DNA from 3 places in the Nocardioides sp. dk884 genome. Region 3 is predicted to be linked to each of the others. Evidence: riboswitches for the same ligand, from Rfam matches in the RefSeq annotation. Region 3 holds a riboswitch; each other region holds the start of a gene.
The links. Region 3 has a riboswitch for cobalamin ahead of GFH29_RS12175 (ribonucleotide-diphosphate reductase subunit beta). Riboswitches for the same ligand answer to the same signal wherever they lie in the genome.
Positions count from the first base shown of each region.

Region 1 (4,259 bases), 1.2 Mb from region 3:
GCCGCGCGCGCAGGAAACTTGAGAAAGGCTGTCCCTAGTACGAGAGGACCGGGATGGACGAACCTCTGGTGTGCCAGTTGTCCCGCCAGGGGCACGGCTGGTTGGCTACGTTCGGAAGTGATAACCGCTGAATGCATCTAAGCGGGAAGCACGTTTCAAGATGAGGTTTCCCACCCGGTTAACGGGGTAAGGCCCCCAGCAGAACACTGGGTTGATAGGCCGGAGGTGTACAGCAGCAATGCCTAGCCGACCGGTACTAATAGGCCGAGGGCTTGTCTTACACTCACTTTACTGAAACTATCAAGACAACCGCGCAATTGATCGCGTCCACGATCCAACACAACACCACATGCACAACATGTAAATAGTGGCTTGGCTCCCCAGATACACACCCCAACTTTTTGCGGCGGGTGTTGATGGGTGGAGTCGATAGAGTTACGGCGGCCATAGCGAAAGGGAAACACCCGGTCCCATCCCGAACCCGGAAGTTAAGCCTTTCAGCGCCGATGGTACTGCAACCGAGAGGTTGTGGGAGAGTAGGACGCCGCCGGACAATAATTCACAGAACGGGTCGCACCCCACGGGGTGCGACCCGTTCTGGCATTTCGGCATAGAATTCGTCGTGATGTCTGAGAATTCTGCTGCCCCCTGTCGTCGTGCGCCCCTGCGCCGCGTGCGCGCTCTGGCGGTGCTCGGGTCCCTTGTCCTGGTCACGAGCGCCTGCGGCGGCGACACCGAGGACGCGTCCCCGGAGCCCGCGCCCGAGCGTGCCACCGCCCCCGCCCTCGGCGCCGCACACTGGTTGTCCGAGGAGCTGCAGGACGGGCTGCTGGTCGGTGAGTACGGCCCCGACTACGGGCTCAGCATCGACGCGGCCCTGGGGCTGGCCGACGTACCGGGCCAGGACGACACGGTGCACGAGATCGCCGCGGCGGTGGGCGCGTCAGTGGAGAGCTACACGACGGGCGTGGACTTCGGCAGCCCCGACACCTTCGCGGGCTCGGTGGCGAAGGTGGCCGTGCTCGCCGAGGTGAGCGGCGGCGACCCCCGCGACGTCGACGGCACCGACGTGCTGGCCCGCCTCGAGGATCTGGTCGCCGACGACGGTGCGCTCGCGGGCCGGCTCGCCGACGACGTCCGGGACCCGAAGGGGTCCGACTACGCCAATGCGATCGGCCAGACCTACGCCGTGCGTGCCCTCACCGGCGCCGGCTCCCCGGAGGCGTCCGCTGCAGCGGACTACCTGATCGCCCAGCAGTGCGAGCCGGGCTGGTTCCGGCTCTACTTCGCCGCCCCCGACGCTCCGCAGGCGTGCGGGGACGGCCCCCGACGCCTCGACCAGCCCGACACCGACGTGACCGCGCTCGCCGTCCTCGCCCTGCAGGACGTGCCGGGGGAGGCCGCTGGCTCGGCGGTCGACGCAGCCGTCGACTGGCTGGTCGCGACCCAGGACGCCGACGGCGGGTTCGGCGGCGCCACCGGGACGGAGGGGCTCAACGCCAACAGCACCGGGCTCGCGGGGCTCGCACTGCAGCGCGCCGGCCGCACCGCGGAGGCGGCCCGGGCCGCGGAGTGGGTGGCGGCGCGACAGGTCACCGAGCCCAGCTGCGGGGCCACCCGGCTGCCCACCGGCGCCGTCGCCTACGCCGCCGACGCTGCGGCGGGGGAGCTGCGCGACCCGGTCGTGCGCGACCAGTGGCGGCGGGCGACCGCCCAGGCGGCGCCGCTGCTCCAGCTGGTCGGTGAGCCCGCAGGCGAGGTCGTCGCGACAGCTTCCGAGGACGAGGTCCGCATCGATGGTCTCGGCGACGGCGAGCCGGCGTGCCTCACCGGCCCGGGTGGGTACGCCGAGGAGCTGGTCGGCACCGGGGACACCCTGGAGGTGCCCCTGGCGGGCACGGTCCCGGCCGGCCTCGAGGTCCGCACGCTCACCGGAGCGATTCCGGTGGACCCCGCTGTCTGAGCGGACGTGGAGCGCCTCACACCCCACGGCCCACGGCGCGCGCGAGCCCGCCCGGGTGGGGTATGTTCCGCAGACACATCCATATGCCCGTGGTGGGGAAAGCCGGTCCAAGTCCGGCGCTGACCCGCAACCGTAGGTCGTGGCTGCACCCGCAGCGACGACGAGCCGGAGCACCTGTCACGACGCATCCTGATCACAACGCTGTCGTGGAAAGCAGCGGTGGTCACCGCCCGGTTCCGGGTAGTGCCCCCGCTGTGTGCAGCGGGAAGGAACCATGAGCTCCTCCATCGTGCGCCGTACCGGCGTGCTTGCTCTCCTCTCAGCCCTGGTGACCGGCGGCCTGGCGGTCACCGGCCCGACGCCTGCCGTGGCGGCGCCGACACCGACCGGGACCGCCACGGCCCCGTCCGGTCCGGCGACCGCCGGCGCCCGGTGGCTCACCAGCCAGCTCACCGGCGGTCTCGTCGAGGGTGAGTGGGGTCCCGACCACGGGCTCTCCATCGACGTCGCGCTGGCGCTGGCCGCCGTGGGCTCCGAGGACGGAGTGCAGCAGGTCGCCGACGCCCTGGCCACCTCGCTCGACGCCTATGTCACCGGCGACGCCTTCGGTGACGCCGACAGCAGCTACGCCGGCGCCACCGCCAAGGCTGCGGTCCTCGCGGTGGTCGCGGAGCGCGACCCGCGCGCCTTCGGCGGCCGGGACCTGATCGCGGCCCTCGAGCAGGTCACGACCGACTCCGGCCCGGCCGCCGGCCGGATCGTGGATCGCAGCACGTACGGCGACTACGCCAACGCCCTGGGCCAGGCCTACGCCGTTCGCGCACTTGAGGCCGCGGGAAGCACCGAGGCCGCCGCGGCGACCTCCTACCTGCTCGACCAGCAGTGCGCGGCGGGCTTCTTCCGCCTCGAGCTCGGCGCCGTCGAGGCGGCCGACCAGACCTGCGACGGCGCGCCGGGCGCCGAGCCGGACACCGATGTCACCGCGCTCGCGGTGCTCTCGCTGCTGCCCCAGGCCGACCATGCGGACGTGAAGCCCCACCTCACGGCGGCCCTCGACTGGCTGCGGCGCAGCCAGCGCGGCGACGGCTCGTTCGGTGGCGGCGTGGCCACCGAGGCGCCGAACGCCAACAGCACCGGTCTCGCCGCCTGGGCGCTGGGGGAGGCGGGTCGCACCAAGGCTGCGGCCCGTGCCGCCGGCTGGGTCCGTGGCCAGCAGCTCGCCCACGCGGGCGCGTGCACGCCGTACCGTGCCGGTGACCTCGGGGCGATCGCCTACGACGCCGCGGGGCTCGACACGGTGAAGAGCTCCGGTGTCGCGGAGCTGCGCGACCAGGTGCGTCGCGCGAGCGCGCAGGCGCTGCCGGCGCTCACCTGGGCACCCGGACGCGTCGACGAGGTGGTGGTCCCTCCGATGGCCCCGCCGCGGTTCCACCGCGCCGGCACCCGCGTGGCCGTGTGGCTCGGGCCCCTGGCCCCCGGCGAGCCGGTCTGCGTCACCGTGGCGGGCAGCCGCCGTCAGGTCCGCGCCGACCACACCGGTGCCGCCCGCGCCCTGATGAAGCTGCCGGCCCGCACCGCGACGCACGCCGTGCGCGCGGTGGCGACCTCCGGCTCGGTCACGCCGTTCCCGTCCCGCCTGCGTGCGCTCGCGGCGACCACCCCGGTGGTGAAGCTGCGCGCCCGCGTCGCCCGAGGCCGGACCGTCCCGGTGCGGGTGCGCGGCCTGGCCGCCCGCGAGCCTGCGACCCTCCGCTTCCGCGGCAAGGTCGTCGCCCGCGGCACCAGCGACGCCTCGGGTCGCTGGACCCCGCGGCTCCGCGTCACCGGCAAGGCCGGCCCGGCGACCCTCGCGGTCCGCGGCGCCTTCGCCGACCGGCGGCGCTCGGTCACCGTGACGGTGGTGCCGCGATGAGCAGGGTCCGGGCCGCCGCGGCGCTGCTCGCCGGGCTGCTGTGCCTGGCACCGCTCACGGCCGCGCCGCCGGCCAGCGCGGCCACCTGCACCGACGGTCGCGGCGTGAGCGTGGTCGTCGACTTCGGCGCCCTCGGCGGCGGGCTCCAGGAGTCCTGTGACGCCGACGGCGGGGGCAAGAAGGCCACCGCGATCTTCGCCGACAGCGGGGTCGAGCTCACCTACGCCCAACGGTCCGCGGGCTTCGTGTGCCGCGTCGAGGGCGTCCCGAGCAGCGACCCGTGCATCAACGCCGCCCCGGCGGACGCCTACTGGGGCCTGTGGTGGTCCGACGGCGAGACCGGCACGTGGGTCTACGCCTCGCTGGGGACCTCCTCGCTGACCG
Region 1 covers NZ_CP045649.1:1,299,955-1,304,213, forward strand. The annotation lists rRNA gene GFH29_RS06300 (23S ribosomal RNA) at 1-280, shown strand, start outside; rRNA gene rrf (5S ribosomal RNA) at 437-553, shown strand; gene GFH29_RS06310 (prenyltransferase/squalene oxidase repeat-containing protein) at 626-1,963, shown strand; cobalamin riboswitch at 2,037-2,160, shown strand; gene GFH29_RS06315 (prenyltransferase/squalene oxidase repeat-containing protein) at 2,238-3,875, shown strand; gene GFH29_RS06320 (hypothetical protein) at 3,872-4,259, shown strand, end outside.
Region 1: linked by a shared signal. The riboswitch ahead of GFH29_RS06315 (prenyltransferase/squalene oxidase repeat-containing protein) and the one ahead of GFH29_RS12175 (ribonucleotide-diphosphate reductase subunit beta) in region 3 are both predicted to bind cobalamin.

Region 2 (4,259 bases), 110 kb from region 3:
TGCGTCGTGGTCGTGCCGGTCGAGTGCCAGGCGCTGCCGTCGGCGTGCTCGACGTCGAAGGTGGTCCCGGGCACCGTCGCCTCCAGCAGCAGGGTCAGCTCCTGTCCGACCGGCTTGCGCCGCGCGAACCCGTCGCCGCGGACGATCGGGGTGCGGGCGGCCAGCCGGGTCCAGGTGCCGAGCACCTGGGCGAGGTCGCTCTGGGTGGTGTCGGCCAGGGTGAGCAGGACCGGCCCACCGGCCCGGCCGTCCGCGAGCAGCGGGAGCGTGAGGTCGGCGGCGCCGAACCCGTGGTCGTCGGTGCGGATCTCCACGGTCGGGCCGAGCGGGCGCAGCCGGGCGCGGCCGGTGGCGGCGTCCAGGGTGACGCGCTGGGCCTGGACCCGAACCCGAACCCGTGGGTTGCCGGTCACGGCCACCTCGTGGGTGGCGCCCTCGATCCACGACACCGGTGCCTGGACCGAGCAGGGCACCGACGAGGAGGCGCAGAGGGCACGGGTCTCGGAGCTCGCGGCGGCGTGGGCCGGCGGCGCACCCAGGGTCGCGAGGGCGAGTGCCGCGGCGGTGGTCGCCAGCAGGTGTCGTCCGGTCGGGCTCACAGGGTCTCTCCCTCGGCGAGCCGGGTGGTGCGCCGCCGCTGCGCCCACCACCACCCGAGCGGGGCGAGCAGGAGCAGCGCACCGAGCAGGGCCATGGCGCCGGACACGCCCTGGCTGGCCGCGCCGGTGGCGGCGCTCGGCTCCCCGATCTCCTCCTCGCCCCACACCGCGTCGGCCGGGCCGGAGGCACCCGCAGCCGGCGGAGCGCTGGGACGGGCGGACGCCTGGGCGCCGGGCCGGGCGGACCCTTGGGCGCCGGGCTGGGCTGACTGTGGCGCAGTCGGCTGACCAGTCGGACTGGCGGCGGGTGCTGCGGGCGCCGGGGTGCCCGGCGCGACCGGGGGCACCGGAGCGGTGCTCGGCGCGGGCGTCGCCGGCCCGGCGGGGCCTGCGGGCTGATCGGTGGACGGCGTGGACGGCGTGGCCGGTGCCTCGGGGCCACCGGAGCCACCGGGTGCCCCGGGGGCGTCGGGCACGCCGGGCGCGAGGCCGGGGTCGAACTGGGCGCCGCGGTCCTCCGCCTCGCCGTGCTCGGAGGGGACCACCGTCCACTGCGCGTAGGCCGGGTCGCTGATCGGGCGGTCCTGGCCGCCGCCGAAGTTCAGGTGGTGGTTGACCCGGAACTGGTAGCGCCGGCCGGGGGTCAGGGTGCCGGGCACCGTGTAGTGCAGGTGCGCGATCTCCCCGGAGGTGTTGCTCAGCCGGGTGGCCCGGTCGAACCCGTGCCCGGGGACCGCCACCCACTCGCCCGCGTCGTCGAGGTACTCGACCCAGTAGCCGACCCCCATGACGTGGCCGACGACGTGCAGGTCGAGCTCGACGCCGGCCGGCTTGTGCTCGGCGTACCCGTCCCCGAGCAGCTTGGGGGTGCGTCCGCCGAACTGCACCACCTGCCCCAGACGGGAGCGCAGGTCGATCGAGGTGTCGTCGGCGAGACCGACGAAGCCCCACCCACCGGGCACGTCCGAGGTGGTGCGCGGCACCAGCTTCACGTGGTCGAGGCGGCCGTACCCGGGGCGCGACTCCCGGGTCCGCCCGCCCAGCCGCGCGCCGCTGGGGACCAGGCCCGTGATGGCGCCGTCGGAGTTGAACTCGATCACATAGAACTGCAGCGCCACGTCGACGCCAGGATTGCCGACCACGTCGGTGGCGAGGATCTGGTCGTACGCCGCCAGGGTGCTCTGGGTGGTGATCCGGCACGGCTCGGCGAACCCGTCGCACAGCCGGTGCTGGGTGGGCCCCTCGGCCTGGGCCACCCCGACGGTGGCCGTGACCGAGGTGACGGCGACCGCGGCGAGCAGCAGGCTCGCGAGCGGCGCGCCGAGCGGACGGCGGCGCGTCGGCGTACGCCCGGAGGACGCCGGGCAGGCGGGACGGCGAGGCATCGGGCCCTTCCTGGGTACGGCAAGGCAGGGTGGCCCGATCGACCTCCGTGCCCGCGCTTGTGCGACGACGGGTGACGGTCATGGCCCAGGAGTTCCCGACTTGCTGGTCTCGCCAGCTCACGGTTGCGCAACAGCGCCGGATTCACACCGGCTTCCTCGCTCAGGGCCACGTTCAACTCAGTGACGACCGGATCGTGGCACACCCGTCCGAGGATCCCCGACAGCACCCCCACCCCGCCGGTCCGCGGTGACGCAGCCCACGCGACGGCGATTTCCGCGGCGGCGGCAGGCGTGCGCTAGCGTCCGGTCCCGGTACGTCGAAGGGGAAGCCGGTGCGAATCCGGCGCTGACCCGCAACCGTGACAGGCCCCGGTGAGACCCGGTCCTGAAGTCGGAGCACCTTCCGCGTCACCGTGACCAATCCACGCTGTCGAGGACTGCAGCAGGTCGCCGGCATCGCTGTCGGCTCCCCCTGCGCCGGGACCGGAGAAACCATGAAGACCCGAGGCGCGGTGCTGGCGAGTGCCGGCACTCTCCTGATCACCGCACTGACCACTGGGGCGGCCCCCGCCCACGCCGCCGACTGGCGCACCGGATGGTGCGTCGAGGACGAGGGCCTGAGCGTCGTCGTCGACTTCGGCGCCTCGACCGCCGCCACGGTCCCCACCGAGGGCTGGCTCGTGCGCTGCCTCGTCGGCGGCGAGATCCAGGCGGACGGCCAGGGCACCCGCGTGGCCGCCCTGCGGGCCGTCGGCCTCGGCGTCGACGCGGACCGCGGCGGGTACGTCACCGCCATCGACGGGGTGGAGGAGTTCGACCCCGACGGCTGGTGGTTCTTCTCGGGCGCCACCGTCGGCGGGCCGTGGGACACCGCCTACCACGACATCGTCAGCGACGGCCCGAACCTCAACAAGGCCCTCGGCGCCCGGCTCGTCGGTGACAACTGGGTCAGCGTCCCCCGCCCCGCCCCGCAGTTCGGCCAGCCCGAGCCCGACCCCGAGCCGCAGCCGGACCCGGCGGTCGCTGGCTCCACGCCGCTGGTCACCGGCCGCGCCCAGGTCGGCGTACGGCTCACCGCGGACGCGGGGTCCTGGAGCGCCGGCGCCTCGCTGGGCTACCAGTGGCTGCGCGGCAACCAACCCATCGTGGGCGCCACCCGCGCCAGCCACGTCGTCACCGCCGCCGACCGCGGGAGGCGCCTGCGCGTGCGCGTCACCGGCACACTCGCCGGCTACACCACGACCGTGCTCGTCTCAGCACCGACGGCGAACGTCGCCGCGGGAAGCCTCACGAGCGCCAAGCCGAAGATCACCGGACGGGCCAAGGTCGGCCAGCGGCTCCAGGCCAAGCCCGGTGCCTGGGGCCCCGGCACGGTGCGGTTCACCTATCGCTGGCTGCGCAACGGCAAGCCCCTCGCCGCCACCTCCCGGAACTACCGGCTACGTCCGGCGGACCGCGGCACGAGGATCACGGTGCGCGTGACCGGCAGGAAGGCGGGGTACGTCGCGGTCACCCGGGCGTCGGCGAAGTCGGTGCGCGTCAAGGGGTAGCGCACACCTGGTCGCCGCATCCGCATCCGGGACCGGGAGTGCCGCGCGGACGGTTGCACGATCCCTGCCACGTGGTGCGAAGCGCATCATCGACAACCGTGGTCAGCGGGCGGCAAGACCGATCTCGACAACGGAATGCTGCTCTGCTCGCATCATCACCATCTGATCCACGACGACCGCTACCTCCACCAACGGATGCCGAACGGCGACCTCCGCTTCGTACGGCGGACGTAGGCCGACCCACACCCCGCTAGCGCCGGAGGTCCGGGTCGAGCGGGCGCGCGAGGGGCTCGGGGTGGGCGCGACACCACCTGGCGACCGCGTGTTCCAGGCGGTCCCAGACCTGCTCGTCGAGCACCGGGCTCGTGGCGTGCCCGACCGCCTCCAGGTCCTCGGCGAGCAGCCGGAGCTCCTGTGCGGTGAACAGGGTCGGGTCGAGCAGCAGAGAGCGCAGGTGGTCACGCAGTCGCAGGTGCTGCTCGTCGAAGTTGATGTTGCCGTTGCGGGTCGCCTCGTCCTCGAGCTTGGCCAGGCAACGCAGCAGCTCGCCCTGCTCCACGCTGGACTGCCCGGACGCGGGCACGTGCGCACGCCATATCCCCCGCAACAGCTCACGGTCGTCGTCGCTCATGGCGTCACCCTAGGGGCCCTCGACGCAGCGGTGAGGACACCACAGCCGGCTGGTCAGCCGACCGGCGGGCCTGCCCGACGGGGAGCCGACGGCC
Region 2 covers NZ_CP045649.1:2,408,222-2,412,480, forward strand. The annotation lists gene GFH29_RS11665 (hypothetical protein) at 1-599, opposite strand, end outside; gene GFH29_RS11670 (hypothetical protein) at 596-1,984, opposite strand; cobalamin riboswitch at 2,074-2,142, opposite strand; cobalamin riboswitch at 2,278-2,407, shown strand; gene GFH29_RS11675 (hypothetical protein) at 2,479-3,534, shown strand; gene GFH29_RS11680 (HNH endonuclease signature motif containing protein) at 3,559-3,768, shown strand; gene GFH29_RS11685 (hypothetical protein) at 3,785-4,165, opposite strand.
Region 2: linked by a shared signal. The riboswitch ahead of GFH29_RS11675 (hypothetical protein) and the one ahead of GFH29_RS12175 (ribonucleotide-diphosphate reductase subunit beta) in region 3 are both predicted to bind cobalamin.

Region 3 (4,259 bases):
GCGTGGATGTGCTCGAAGATCTCGATGTTGAGCGCCGCCGCCTTCTCGGACTCGAACGGGACGGAGTGCCGCTGCAGGTAGTCGTGGTAGCCCATGACGCCCAGCCCGAGGCTGCGGGCCTTCTCGGTGTAGCGCACCGCGCGCTCCAAGCCGCGGATCTGGCGCGCCCGTCGCAGGAACGCCTCGGCCACCGCGTCGAGGAAGACGGTCGCGACGTACGCCGTGTCGCGGTCTCGCCACTCGTCGTACGTCGCCAGGTTCAGCGAGGAGAGCACACAGGTGTAGGAATGCTCCTCGTCGCTGAACAGGGTGATCTCCGAGCACAGGTTGGAGGCCTTGTTCTCCAGGCCGTGGGCTCGGTAGGACTCGGTCTGGTGGGCGTTGACGGTGTCGACCTTCCAGATGTAGCCCTTGCCCAGCACGACGCGGATCTTCAAGACCCGCTGGTAGCGCTCGAGGGCGTCCTTGTCGCCGGCGAGCATCCGATCGATGAAGGCCTGGGTGAAGATCCACCCGACGTTCTTGTTGGCCGGCTCGCGGTAGATGAGGTCGGCGAGCTCGTGGAAGTCGGGGTGGTCGACCGGGAGGTACCCGGCCCAGGAGCCGCGGCGGGTGGCGCCCTGACTGATCTGGTTGGTCATCTCGGCGAAGTTGCAGAACACCGGGACCACGCCGTTGGCCTTGCCGTTGTCGCCGAAGCTGGCGCCGCGCGGGCGGATGTCGCCCAGGTAGGCGGAGGTGCCGAACCCGTTCTGGGAAAGGATCGCGGCTTCCTTGAGGGTCTCGTAGAAGCCCCACACCGAGTCCTCGATGTAGGACCCCTCGCACGAGACCGGGAGACCTCGGGTGGTGCCCAGGTTGGCCAGCACGGGCGTGGAGGGCGAGAGCCAGCCGTTCCAGATCGCCTCGAAGAACAGCTCGGTCCAGGGGCGCCCGTCCTCGCGGGGGTACATCTCGTCGGCGAGGACGCCGGCCGTGCGCGCGATCGTCTCGTAGCGCTCCCGCACGCTCTGCCCGGCCACGGTGTACTTGGCCTTGACCATGGCGTAGCCGGCGGTGGTCATGAAGGCGGGGACGGTCTCGGCTGCCTGCAGCGCCTTGCGCTCGGCGGAGAGGGTCTCCCAGTTCTTGTTGGTCATCAGAACACGAACTCCATCTCACCGATCGTGCGGTTGTACTCGTTGCCGGTCACCTGGAAGAAGTCGTGGAACTGGGTGCCGTTGATGCCGCTGTAGAACCACTCGGCGACCGGGTTGTCCGCGATCTCGAACAGCGGCTCCATCCCCATGCTGTCCAGCGTGAGGTTCACCCGGGACTTCACGAACGTCTCCAGGTCGGCCTGCTCGATGCCCGGGATGGGGCCGTGAGCGAAGAGCATCTCGACGATGCGCTGCTCGTGGGCGTAGACGTAGTCCGCCACCGCGCGGACGCGGTCGAACAACGCATCGCGCTCGGCCTGGAACGTCGCCGGCGAGACGGAGCGCTCGTACTCCTCCAGGGTGGTGCGGAACAGCCACGCCCCGCCGGTCGCGTGCAGGTTCTCGTCGCGGGCGGAGAAGTTGATGCCGCTCACGACGTTCTGCAGCAGGTTCTTGCCCCCGGACTGGAAGTGCTTGAGGAAGGCGAAGTTCGAGTACAGGACGCAGTTCTCCATCAGCGTGAAGACGCTGAGCGCGTAGAGGAGGTCGTCGTCGGCGATCGCGTCCCAGACGAACTGGATGCGCTCGGCCAGCACCGGGTCGTTCTTGTAGGAGCTGTAGAACTCCTCGGTGTCGATCATCAGCACCTGGTTGAGCTTCGCGTAGAACGGCGCGTGCATGTTGAGCTCGGCGAACGAGAACGCGTTGCTCATCATCTGGATCTCCGGACGCGGGAACGCGTGGAAGATCCGGTCCCCCCACACCTCGCCGCCGAGAATCAGCTCATAGATCGTGAACAGCTTGAGGGTGGTCTTGACGGCCGCCTGCTCGGCCTCGGTCATCGTGACCAGGAAGTCCTGCTTGTCGTTGGCGACCGGGATCTCCTCAGCGGTCCAGAAGATGCTCCGCTGCTTCTTCGCCAGGTCCTCGGCTTGGGGGTAGTCGAATACGTAGGCCGACTTCTCGGTCCGGATCGGTAGACCAGTGGTGTCGATCATGTCGTGGTTCTCCGTTCGCGAGCCGGTCGAACCGGCCCGCTCGTCGTGAGCTGGAAGCGGTGCTTCCACGAACGAGGAACGGAGAGGACGTCGACGCCAGCACAGACCTAGACCTGGACACAGCGACTCATCGATCCCCTGACCTTCCCTCGAGGTCGCGGAACCCACCCGTGACGGGCGAGCGCTGGCAGGTCTTCGGACTCGTGGGCGAGGAGCCAGGCTCCGGTCCTACTGTCCATCGCTTCCCAGGACCGTGATCGTCGGTCCCAGTGCTTCCTGTCGATCCAGGAGACGGAGGTCGTTCCCACTCACCGCTGCGGGGCAGTCCCGGAATCTCACCGGGTTCCCTCTTGCGACGACGACCCTGGATGGGCCGTCGAACCAGCTGCAGGATCCACCATATACGGGAACTACAGATCTGTAATCCCCCAGATGTTGTGTCCGCCGGCGCACGTGGTCGAGGTAACACCCGGCTCCGAGGACGCAGGCCCGACGCCCTTGCGGTCGGCGACGAGGCCGCGCCGGTCTCGGCGTCTCGCCCACTCCCGGGGTCACCCCGGCCACGATCGTGGCGGTCGCTCCGCCGATCACGGAGCCGATGGTCGCGGCGGCCACGGCCAGGACAGCGCAGCGCGCTGCTCTACAGCGCGGCGATCAGGGGCTCGAGAACGGCGACGGCTTCGACCATGAGGGTGACCAGCGACTCCCGACCATCGCCGTCGGACCATCGGGTGGTTGCCTCGAGCATCGCCGCGGTCAACGCTGCTGCCGTCAACGCGCTGTCCTCGAGCTTCGAGTGGTACGCCGTACTCAGCACCGTGCCCAGGATGGCGACCCCGACGGTCCCGCCAATCTGGCGAAGCGCTTGAAGGAGTCCGGACCCCGAGCCAGTGCGGTCCACGGACAAGGCGCCCATAGCGATAGCCATGGACGCGGGCAGGACCAGGCCGATACCGGCGCCCAGCGCCGTGATCCAGGTCGCCGTGAAGACATAGCTGGTTCCGATGTCGGTCATCGCGGCCAGGCCGAGGGCGAGCGCCGAGAGTCCGAGGCCGCCGATAACGACGAGGCGTGCACATCGAGGCGCCGCTACGGACTCCCCTCAAGAAGGCTCGGTAGGCGGTGTGCAGGGGCGCAGCTGGGATCGAAGGTCCGCTGGACGTGTGAGGTCATGTCCTCGTCGCGGGTGATGGCCAGCAGGCGGGTGGGCCCGGTCAGTTGCGGGGGCTCGGTTCCGTCGCAGTGCCAGTCGGGACCGTTATGGCGAAGGCTGAGGGGCCGGTATGGTCCACCTCGGCCGCGGTGGCGCCCCCACCCCGTGACGCCATCGCGGCCACCCATGCCTTGCTGAGACGGCGGCCACGCACCGCGCGCACCGCGCGCAAGCGCGTCGGCGTGGGCGCCTAGCCTCGACAGGGTGAAGATGATCGCGACGTACCGCGCCGCCGGCGAGACCCTCACCGAGGGCCGCGAGCTGGAGATCGAGCGCGACGACTACGACGGCTGCTGGGCAGTTGCCCGGGCTGAGGTCCGTGACGGCGAGCAGCTGATCTACATCCGCGTCGAGCAGGATTAGCCGACCTTGCGGACCCTGTCCGCCGACAGCCACTGCGCGTGCCCGGCGCTCGCGACGTTGCCGCCGCGGGATCCCCACATCACCAGGGCCTCCCAGCTCTCACCGACCTTGCGCCAGTCGAGCAGTACGCCGGGGAGTGCAGCCTCCCAACGGCCGTCCGGCGCCACCCAAACGTGGCGGGGCACAGTGTGCCCCTGCTGTCCGGTTCCGTCCGTCGCACGCATGGCCAGATCGTAGAAGCGGTCGCCGACCGCGCATTGAGCAGGCGGCAAGCGAGCACCCGCCCGCGCCGCGAGCCCCGTGGCCTCGCCTGTTGGCTAGGCGGCATGAGCACCCGCGGACCCACAAGAACTTCAACAAGAAGCACGAACTGCCCGCCGTCGACCATCGAGGCGGTCGAAGACGCGCTCGTGCCGACCCTCAGGAGCTCGCGCCGTCACGCTCGCCGCCCTGCTCGCTGCCGTCGTCGGTCTGACGCTCCCTGGCGAGCCGCCGCAGCCGCGTCGCCTCGCGCACCGTCATCGCCTCGCCACACCACGCCACAGC
Region 3 covers NZ_CP045649.1:2,517,760-2,522,018, forward strand. The annotation lists gene GFH29_RS12170 (ribonucleotide reductase N-terminal alpha domain-containing protein) at 1-1,139, opposite strand, end outside; gene GFH29_RS12175 (ribonucleotide-diphosphate reductase subunit beta) at 1,139-2,137, opposite strand; cobalamin riboswitch at 2,306-2,538, opposite strand; gene GFH29_RS12180 (hypothetical protein) at 2,778-3,152, opposite strand; gene GFH29_RS12185 (hypothetical protein) at 3,555-3,713, shown strand; gene GFH29_RS12190 (hypothetical protein) at 3,710-3,898, opposite strand; gene GFH29_RS12195 (hypothetical protein) at 4,134-4,259, opposite strand, start outside.